Linked DNA regions of Arthrobacter crystallopoietes. The protein of the gene in region 2 interacts with the protein of the main gene of each other region in a pairwise test. Links are inferred from orthologs where the notes say so. Each region holds a gene or a part of one and is shown on either strand. Other genes may lie near its edges.

Region 1 (4,609 bases), 2.0 Mb from region 2 along the record:
CGTGGCGTTCCTCGGCGGCGGGATCTTCGCGTCGCTGGTGGCCATGCTGTCAACCGTGCTGATGGGTCTGCTGGGCCGCAAGCTGGGCAAATGGCGGGTTCCGGACTTCTTTGTCACCGCGATCGGATCCTGCCTAGCCACGGCGGTTGCCCTGCTGTTCTGGCAGCTGCAGGTTCCGTTGAGCCCGTCGCTGGTGATCGCGGGCGGGATACTTTACCTCCTGCCGACAGGCCGACTGGTCTCTGCGACCCAGGATGCGATCAACGGCTTCCCCGTCACGGCGGCCGGCCGTTTCCTCTCTGCCTTCCTCACCTTTGCCGCCATCGCCTCCGGTGTGGCCGTGGGCCTGGTGGGCGGCGAACTGGTGGGCGTCAGCCTGCCCGAGGTCTTCGTGAACGGGGAGGGCGAATACCCCTATGTGGTGCGGGCGCTGCTGCTCATGATCGCCACCATGGCCATCTGCATCACCGAGCAAACCAAGCTCAGCATGCTGGTGCCGACGGCCTTGGTCGGTCTCGTGGCACTGCTGCTCTACGACCTTGTCCTCATGGCCGGAATCGGGGAGCGGATAGGTCCGGCGCTGGCCGCCGTCGTTATTGGTTTCCTGGGCCGCATTGTCGGCTTGCGGATGGGCTCACCGCAGCTGGTTGTGGCGGTGCCCGCGATCCTGTTCCTGCTGCCCGGGCTGTCCGTCTTCCGCGGCACCTACGACCTGACGGTCAACGTGGACGACCCCTTCGTGGGCGTGCTCAACCTCTTCGGTGCGCTGACGGTGATCCTGGCGATCTCGGGCGGCACGGTCCTCGGCGACAATTTGGCTCAGCCCTTCACCCGGGACATGGGCTCAAACGAAGGCCGCCGCAGGAACCGCCGCCGCTAACTGGTGCGGCCGCTTAGCCGCCGACAGGCCTAGGTGGCCGGGTAGTTCTCCGGAAAGATCTGCCCGACCTCGGTCCGCTTTTCCGCCTGGAACGCGTCCTCGGCCCGGCCGTAGGCCCAGTAGCCGGAGATGGAAACCTGCTTGCGGTGCAGCCCGCGCTCCTTGAACAGCACGTCGCGCAGCGATTTGATGGCACCGCGCTCGCCGTGGACAAACGCATCCACGTCACCGGCAGGCCAAGCCAGCGTCGCCACCGCATCCCGCAGCAGCGTGGTGGTGCCCGGGACCTGGCCCTCGCGGAAGAGCCAGTGGAACTGGAGGCCGGCGGGAGCATGGAGCTCCTGGATGTCCGCTTCGGAATCCACCTCGATCAGGGCATGTCCGATGGCGTGTGCCGGCAACGCTTCGATGGCCGCGCCGATGGCCGGCAGCGCGGAATCGTCTCCGGCCAGGAGGTACCAGTCGGCGTCGGGGTTGGGAGAGTAGGCTCCGCCCGGACCGGTGAACATGACCCAGTCCCCGGTCTGGGCCTTGAGCGCCCACGGTCCCGCCAGTCCCTCGTCGCCATGCACGACAAAGTCAATGGCGATTTCGCCGGCGGTATGGTCCACGTTGCGGACCGTGTAGGTGCGGGTGACCGGCAGCTTGTCCGCTGGCAGGGTCTCCTTCAACTCTGCGACGTCCACCGGGAGCTCAACATCCAGTTCCGGGTCGAGGAAGAAGATCTTCACGTACTGGTCCGTGGCGTCCTTGGCCGCGAACTTCCCGAAGCCCTCGCCTCCGGCGAAAACCCGGACCATGTGTTCGGAGAGGCGTTCGGTCCGCAGCACCTGAAGGTTCGTCTGGGGCTTTCGTGGACGGGCGGGGCGGGCTCCGGGCTGGGCAGACATGAAAACGGCTCCTGAATACGCAAGGCGTGGGGAAGGCTGATGGGGTACTACTAAGGACAACCTAACCCACCACAGGTTTTGTTCCCAACCACTATTACTGTGGCAACCGCCAGTCCACCGGATCCGCGCCCTGCGCCCGGAGCAGTTCGTTGATCCGGCTGAAGGGGCGGGAACCAAAGAAGCCGCGTGAGGCGGACAACGGACTGGGGTGCGCGGATTCGATCCGCGGCACGGCGTCCAGCAAGGGTGTCAGGTTCTGGGCATCCCTGCCCCACAGGACCACCACCAGCGGACCGCCCCGCGCCACGAGCGACTTGACCGCCAGCTCGGTCAGCTCTTCCCACCCCTTGCGACGGTGCGCCCCGGTCTTGCCAGCCTCCACCGTGAGGACCCGGTTGAGCAGCAGCACCCCCTGATCAGCCCAGGCAGTCAGATCCCCGTGCGGTGCCGGGGGAATGCCCAGGTCCGAGTCCAGCTCCTTGTAAATGTTGGCCAGGCTGCGCGGCAGCGGCCGAACATGGCCTTCCACCGCGAAACACAGGCCGATCGAATGCCCGGGCGTAGGGTAAGGATCCTGCCCGATCACAAGGACTTTGACGGCCGAGAGCGGCCGCTGGAAGGCCCGCAGAATGTTGGCGGGCGCCGGCAGGATTTCACCGCCGGCGGCGCGCCGCTGTTCAAGGTAGGCAGCCAGCTCATGCACCGTTTGCGTCACCGGCGCCAGGACTTCGGCCCACTCGGGATGCATGACTTCATCCAGTGCGGCCGGGGCAGAGAACGGAAAAGGTTCCCGGGTGGCCACCGCTGACCCCGTGGCCGGAAGCTGGAACAGTGCGCCGTCGTCGTCAGTCATCTTCCTATGGTCGCTGATCGCTGCCCGGGCGGGCGAACCGCCGTCCAACCTTAGGCGCCATGCGCGGGCGCCGCGGCGTGCACAAATGACAGGCTAGTGATTCGTTACCATGGTGGAGGACAGTTTCCCCTGCAAACAAAACGGAAGTGATGGTGTGTCTTGGCTGGTTCCGTCGATGCCAGTGCGTTTTCCCTTGACGCCGAGCTGGATTCATCGAGCCCGCTGAGCGAACGCGACCAGAAAATGCTGGCGCTGGAACGGCAGTGGTGGAAGTATGCGGGTGCCAAGGAACAGGCCATCCGCGAGCTCTTCGATATGTCCGCCACGCACTACTATCAGATCCTCAACGGCCTGATCGACACCGAAGAGGCGCTGGCCCACGATCCGATGCTGGTCAAGCGGTTGCGCAGGCTGCGGACGTCCCGTCAGCGCGCACGCACTGCCCGCCGGCTGGGCACGGACGCCTAGCCTCGGGTCAAACGGTTCGACCGACCGCGCAGATATTTTCGATACAACTAAGGACGCACTCTTAGCGATGACCAAGTATTCCCGGGACGAGTTTGACCAGGTGCCCGAAACTTCAGACCGCCACGGCGTCCACCGGGCCCACATGGCCGCGGCGAAATCCAGCGGACTCGGCCTGATCATCCTGGCTACCGTACTGGCGCTCGCCGTCGGCGTCCTGTCCTTCTTCGTCCTGCCGCTGCTCGGAGCGGGCGGCGCAAGCACGGAACTCCAAGCCACCGCGGCGCCCTCGGCCAAGTCGGCATCCCCGCATGCCGCTGAGGGAACGGCCGAACCCACGGATGACGCCAGTGAACCAACTGTGGACGCAGCGGGAGAGGCCACGGAGACTGCCGAGGCGCCCACTGCGGACGCCACCACCGAGGCCGCCGAGGAACCGGCCGAGGAGCCCGCGGATGAGGCCGCCGAGGCTGCGGCGGCCGTGAATAAAGCCGATCCGGTGCTGATCTTCAACAGCGTCGGCGTCACCGGGCTCGGCGGCGCGGTCTCGCAGACGGTCACGTCAGACGGCTGGGCCGTCGGGGTCGTGGACAACTGGCAGGGCACGCCCATGGCCAACTCCGTGATCTTCTACAACCCCGGCCAGGGCGCCAACGCGCAGGCGCTGGGCGAACTCCTGGGCATCACGGACCTGCGCGAGACCGCGCAGAGTGCGGTCTCCGAATATGTCACCGTGGTGCTGGGCCCCGGATTCCAGCAAAACAGCTGATCACGTCCCTGTTTCCGCCGGTTCCGAGAGTCTTCGGCCGGCCCCGTATTACACCTCCATAACATCTCTGTGCCGCCGCTCACACCCGCGCTGCAGCGTGGGTAGAGTGAGCGCATCTCCGGCGCCGGAAACAGAGGCGGCGGGGCCAGGTCTAGAAATATGGAGAGCATATGGCGCAGGGAACCGTCAAATGGTTCAACGCGGAAAAAGGCTACGGCTTTATCACCGTCGATGAAAACGAAGCTGACGTATTTGTGCATTGGTCCGCCATCCAGATGGACGGTTACCGTTCCCTTGAGGAGGGCCAGCGCGTTGAGTTCGAAATCGGGGAAGGGCAAAGGGGGCCGCAGGCTGAGGAAGTGAAGCTCGCTTCCTGATCTTTGCCAAATTACGACGGCGGCGTGCGGCTAATGATTTAGCCGCACGCCGCCGTCGTATGCAGTTATAAAGACCGCCCTCGCCTGCTTGGGCGGGATGCCTGTTACTCCTTGAGCGGAACGCCCTTGGCATCGCGGCGGAACATTTCGGCTCCGACCAGGATCATGATGCCTTCGACGAAGCCCCAGACCGCACCGAGGCCGAAGGTGACGATCGTGACGACGATCTGCAGGATCCCGATGCCGACGTAGCCCAGATAGAAGCGGTGGATACCCAGACCGCCGAGCAGAATGCCCAGCAAGCCGCCGATCAGGCGGGACTTCTGTTCCGGGTAGCCTGCGTAATACGGCTGGCCCGGCTGGCCGTAGGGAGCC
Region 2 (4,521 bases):
GCCGGGCACGTAGACGAGGAAGCGGCCGGGCAGCGAGATCTGGCTGGTCAGGCGGGCACCCTTGTGGCCTACCGGGTCCTTCGTGACCTGGACGAGCACCGAGTCGCCGGACTTCAGTGCGTTCTCGATCCGGCGGGGCTGGCCCTCCAGATGCGCGGCCTCCCAGTTGACCTCGCCGGCGTACAGCACGGCATTGCGGCCGCGCCCAATGTCAACGAACGCCGCTTCCATGCTCGGCAGCACGTTCTGGACCTTGCCAACGTAGACGTTGCCGATCAGGGAATCTTGCTGCGTCTTGGACACGAAATGCTCGGCCAGCACGCCGTCTTCAAGGACACCGATCTGGATCCTGTCATCGCGCTGGCGGACAATCATCTGGCGGTCCACGGATTCACGCCGGGCCAGGAACTCTGCCTCGGTGATGACCTGGCGCCGCCTGCCGGTTTCGCGCGATTCACGCCGGCGCTGCTTCTTGGCCTCAAGCCGGGTGGAGCCCTTCACCGAGGAGACGCGGTCGCTGGGCGGGGTCTCGCTGACCGGACGCGGAGCGCGTACGCGGGTCACCGTGTTGGGCGGATCATCGTCCTGGCCGCCGGTCAGCTCGAGGTCCTGGTCGCCGCGGCGCCGACGACGACGGCGGCGGGCAGTTACGCCGTCGCCGGACTCTGTAGCGGCTTCTTCGGCGCCTTCACCCTGGGTCTCCGTCTCGGTCTCGGTGCCGGTTTCGGCTGCGTCGGCACGGTTCCGGCCCTTGCTGCGGCGGTTCCGGCGGCTGCGGCGACGGCCGCTTTCTTCATCCTCGTCGGTCTCTTCCTCGGCGGCGGCCGGACGGACGGGGCGGACAGCGGTCAGGTCAGGCGCGTGGAAGAGGACCTGTACGGGCGATTCGGGGACAGCGAAGGGGCTCAGCACCGCTGGCTCGTTGGCCTCTTCCGCCTCTTCCCCTGCCGCGGCTGTATTCTCGGTGGCCTGGCCGGAAACCGGCTCTGCGGCAGACGGCTCTGCGGCAGACGGCTCTGTGCCAGACGGAGCTGGGGCCGACGTATCTGTGGGGGACGCATCCGGTCCGGCTGCGTCGGGGCTCTCCTGCGTGGCTTTCGGAGCCGCCGTTCGGCGTGCACGGGTGCGGGTGCTGCGCGTGGCGGGAACGGTGCTTCCAGAGGTATCCGCTTCGCCAGGCTCCGCTACAGTCCCGGACTCGGCGCCGGCGGCATCCGGTGCCGTTTCAACGGCGGCTTCCTGCGGGGCTGCGCTGTCCACGGCGACCTCCGGTGCTTCAGTCCGGGGCTGCGCCTTCCTGCGCTTGCGCGGGGCTTTCGCCACGGCCGCGTCTTCAGCCGGCTCTGCTGCCGAAGCTGTATCCTCGGCCACCATTGCGGGAGGTTCTGTCGGCATGGGCGGTACTGCGACGCCCGCTGCCGAACCTTCGTCGGCCGGTGCCGATGCCGTCTTGCGGGTCCGGCGCACGCGGGTCTTCGCCGGTGCTGCTTCTTCCCCGGCGCCCTGGCCGGCGGCTGCTTCGGCGGGCTGCGCTGCCATATCCGTAGCCGCAACGGCGGTTGCTGCGATGTCCTCCGTCGCGGCTGTCGACGGGGCCTCCGCCGTTTCCGCCGCGGGCTTGCGTCGGGCCCGGGTGGCCCGTTTGACCGGCGCCTTGGCCGTAGTTTCGGTTGCTTCTGGTGTTGCGATTGCGGCGGCGCTGTCCGTGCCCGCTGCTCCGGGAGTATCCGACTGTTCGGATGTTGCCGGGTTTACCTGTTCATTATCCATTTATTACTGCACTCCAGCCCCTGGAGGCACCGGCCACATTCCGGTACCGCCAAGGAAAGTAGCCGGTTATCCTTCGGGCCACGTGGCCACCCGTCACCGGAAGTCCTTGTCGTATCTCCCGAGCTCGCGCCATCTGTGGGGCGCGGTACACTCAGGGACCAGCGGCGCTTTTCCTACTACCGCATATATTCTCTTCATCGGTAGGGTCATCTGGCGGATTCCGCAGGGCCCATCCGGATGATGGGCTCCGATATCGGAAGCATCGCCGACAAACCTGGAAGCCTGTCGCTGGACCGGTAGTGGCATGTGGTTCCATTACCAGCCAAGAGCCATTCTCTCATATAGGCCCGGTTTTCGTTATCATTTGGCGCTTCTGCAGCGGATAGAATCGTCCCAGACATTCCCTGATGGAAGAGGAGCCCGGTGAACCACCATACGGCCCACGCCGAATCCGGCGCAGAAACCGTCCCGGCCGGACATCGTCCGGACAACGCCGTAGCGGTACATTTTCGGCACAAACCCTTCGCTTGGCTCCTGCTCGCCACCGGCGTCGTCGGTTGGATCGCTTCGGCCATCCTTGTCCTGGAGCGGCTGGCCGTCTACGTAGACCCGGGCCACGTCACCAGCTGCGACGTTAATCCGTGGGTCTCCTGCGGCGAAGTATTCAAAACGTGGCAGGCAGCAATCTTCGGGTTTCCGAATCCGTTCATCGGGATCGTGGCCTTTGCAGTGCCGATTACGACGGCGATGGCGATGCTCGCCGGCGCCCGGCTCCGCCGCTGGTACTGGATCGGACTGCAGGTCGGGGTGACGCTGGGTTTCATCTTCGTGGTCTGGCTGTGGAGCCAGGCGCTGTTCGACATCTTTATCCTGTGCATCTACTGCATAGTGGTCTGGGCCATGATGATCCCGATGTTCGTCATGGTGACCGTACGCAACCTGGTGCACGGGGCGATCAAGGCGCCGGCCGGTGTGGTCGCCTTCGCCAGCGACTGGGCGTGGACCCTGACGATCATCCTCTGGGTAGCCACTGCGGCGAGCGTTTTCATCCGCTTTATGAACGTGTTCCTCGGCGGTTGATGCCGGCGGCAGCGAGGTGCCGCTAACCCCCGTACGGCAAAGGCCGCGCACATCCGGCGAGGATGTACGCGGCCTTTGCCGATGCAGCCGGAGACCGGGCTGCGGGAGGTTCAGCTGAACCAGATGCCGATCTCGCGCTCGGCGGACTCCGGCGAATCCGAACCGTGCACAAGGTTCTGCTGGACCTTCAGGCCCCAGTCACGGCCGAGATCGCCGCGGATTGTCCCCGGTGCCGACGCCGTCGGTTCCGTTGATCCAGCCAACGAACGGAATCCCTCGATCACGCGCTGCCCTTCGAAGACGGCTGCCGCAATCGGCCCGCTGAGCATGAACTCCACCAGCGGCTCGTAGAACGGCTTGCCGACATGCTCGGCGTAGTGCTGCTCCAGCAGTTCACGGGTTGCGTTGACCAGTTTCAGCTCGACGAGCTTGTATCCCTTGGCTTCCACCCGGGCCAGGATGGTTCCGGTCAGCCCGCGGGTCACACCGTCCGGCTTGACCAGTACAAGAGTGCGTTCAACGCTCACGTTTTCTTCTCCTCAAATCGCTTCAGTTCTGGCTCGAGAGCCCGTTCAATCCTATGCGACGCCGCCGCCGGCTAGCTGTCTGCTGCCTCCGGCCCCGGCTGCGGCCTTTCTTCCGGGTGGGTTCGTTCCCATTCGGCTTGTTGGGCGTCGCGCTGGGCATTCTCCCGGTCCAGCCGCATCCCCGTCCGCACCCCGTACCACCAGGTCAGCGCGAACAGCACGCCGACGACGAACATCATCGGCTCGACGAATCCGGTAGCGATGATCAGCAGCTGCAGGATCCAGCCCAGGGCTATTCCGGCGGGCTTGCGGACCAGCGCGCAGCAGAACACCAGCACCAGGGCCAGGGCAATGCCGACGCTGAGAATCACCGGCTGCGGGAAGCGGTCCTTGTGCAGTCCGAAAGCCACGAGGGTCCCGAAGAACACGACGAAGGCCTCCAGCAGGAGCACCGTCGAGGCGAACATGACCTTGATGGAACGCCGCTTCTTCGGCATATCCGGACGCCATTCACGTTGTGCTTTTGTCAGTTTCGCCATGTGTTATTTCCCCAGCAGTATGCGTGCATCGGCGACCAAGGTGATGGACCCCGTGATCAGGACTCCGCCGGCGAGATCGTTCTGTGCTTCGGCCCGTTCCACTGCCCATTCGATCGCGTCGTCCAGCTTCTGGGCCACGTGGATGGAATCTTCGGCAAAGCCGGCGGCCATTGCATCCTCCGCCAACTGCTCAGCCGGGATGGCACGCGGCGAATTGGACGCCGTCACGCAGATCTCGTCCACCAGTTCGCCCAGGTGTTCCTTCAGCTGCTCAAGCAGGCCGATGGCGTCCTTTTCCTGCAGCACACCAACGATCGGCACCAGCCGCGAGAGGTTGAAGGCCTCTTTCACCGCGGCGGCCGTCGCGCGCATGCCGTCCGGGTTGTGGGCGGCATCGACAATCACGGTGGGCGCGGTCCGGACCACTTCGAGGCGGCCCGGCGAGGTGACCTGGCTGAACCCCTCGCGCAGCAGTTCGATGTTCAGCTCCTTCACACCGCCGCCCAGGAACGCCTCAAGGGCCGCCACGGCGACTGCAGCATTCTGCGCCTGGTGCGCCCCGTGCAGCGGCAACAGCAGGTCTTCGTAGCGTCCAGCCAGACCGG

The links.
Region 1: the proteins of ndk (region 2) and AC20117_RS10675 interact in binary tests that used the Escherichia coli proteins (3 or more experiments, as listed by UniProt). The link is inferred for Arthrobacter crystallopoietes from one-to-one orthologs.

What each region holds. Positions count from the first base shown.
Region 1 is NZ_CP018863.1:2,274,994-2,279,602, forward strand. The notes cover bases 745-3,684. They hold AC20117_RS10675 (uracil-DNA glycosylase), read right to left. Parts: upstream 2,624-3,684; coding sequence 1,865-2,623; downstream 745-1,864. Other genes in these bases: AC20117_RS10665 (threonine/serine exporter family protein), read left to right, coding at 745-880; AC20117_RS10670 (siderophore-interacting protein), read right to left, coding at 910-1,770; AC20117_RS10680 (DUF3263 domain-containing protein), read left to right, coding at 2,783-3,091; AC20117_RS10685 (LytR C-terminal domain-containing protein), read left to right, coding at 3,159-3,684. Outside these bases: more of AC20117_RS10665, read left to right, coding at 1-744; more of AC20117_RS10685, read left to right, coding at 3,685-3,857; AC20117_RS10690 (cold-shock protein), read left to right, coding at 4,028-4,234; AC20117_RS10695 (TM2 domain-containing protein), read right to left, coding at 4,339-4,609. UniProt on the Escherichia coli protein: Excises uracil residues from the DNA which can arise as a result of misincorporation of dUMP residues by DNA polymerase or due to deamination of cytosine.
Region 2 is NZ_CP018863.1:4,234,121-4,238,641, forward strand. Bases 1,670-4,521 are described here. They hold ndk (nucleoside-diphosphate kinase), read right to left. Parts: upstream 3,378-4,521; coding sequence 2,961-3,377; downstream 1,670-2,960. Other genes in these bases: AC20117_RS19495 (Rne/Rng family ribonuclease), read right to left, coding at 1,670-1,770; AC20117_RS19500 (vitamin K epoxide reductase family protein), read left to right, coding at 2,194-2,850; AC20117_RS19510 (DUF4233 domain-containing protein), read right to left, coding at 3,449-3,916; AC20117_RS19515 (bifunctional folylpolyglutamate synthase/dihydrofolate synthase), read right to left, coding at 3,920-4,521. Outside these bases: more of AC20117_RS19495, read right to left, coding at 1-1,669. UniProt on the Escherichia coli protein: Major role in the synthesis of nucleoside triphosphates other than ATP. The ATP gamma phosphate is transferred to the NDP beta phosphate via a ping-pong mechanism, using a phosphorylated active-site intermediate.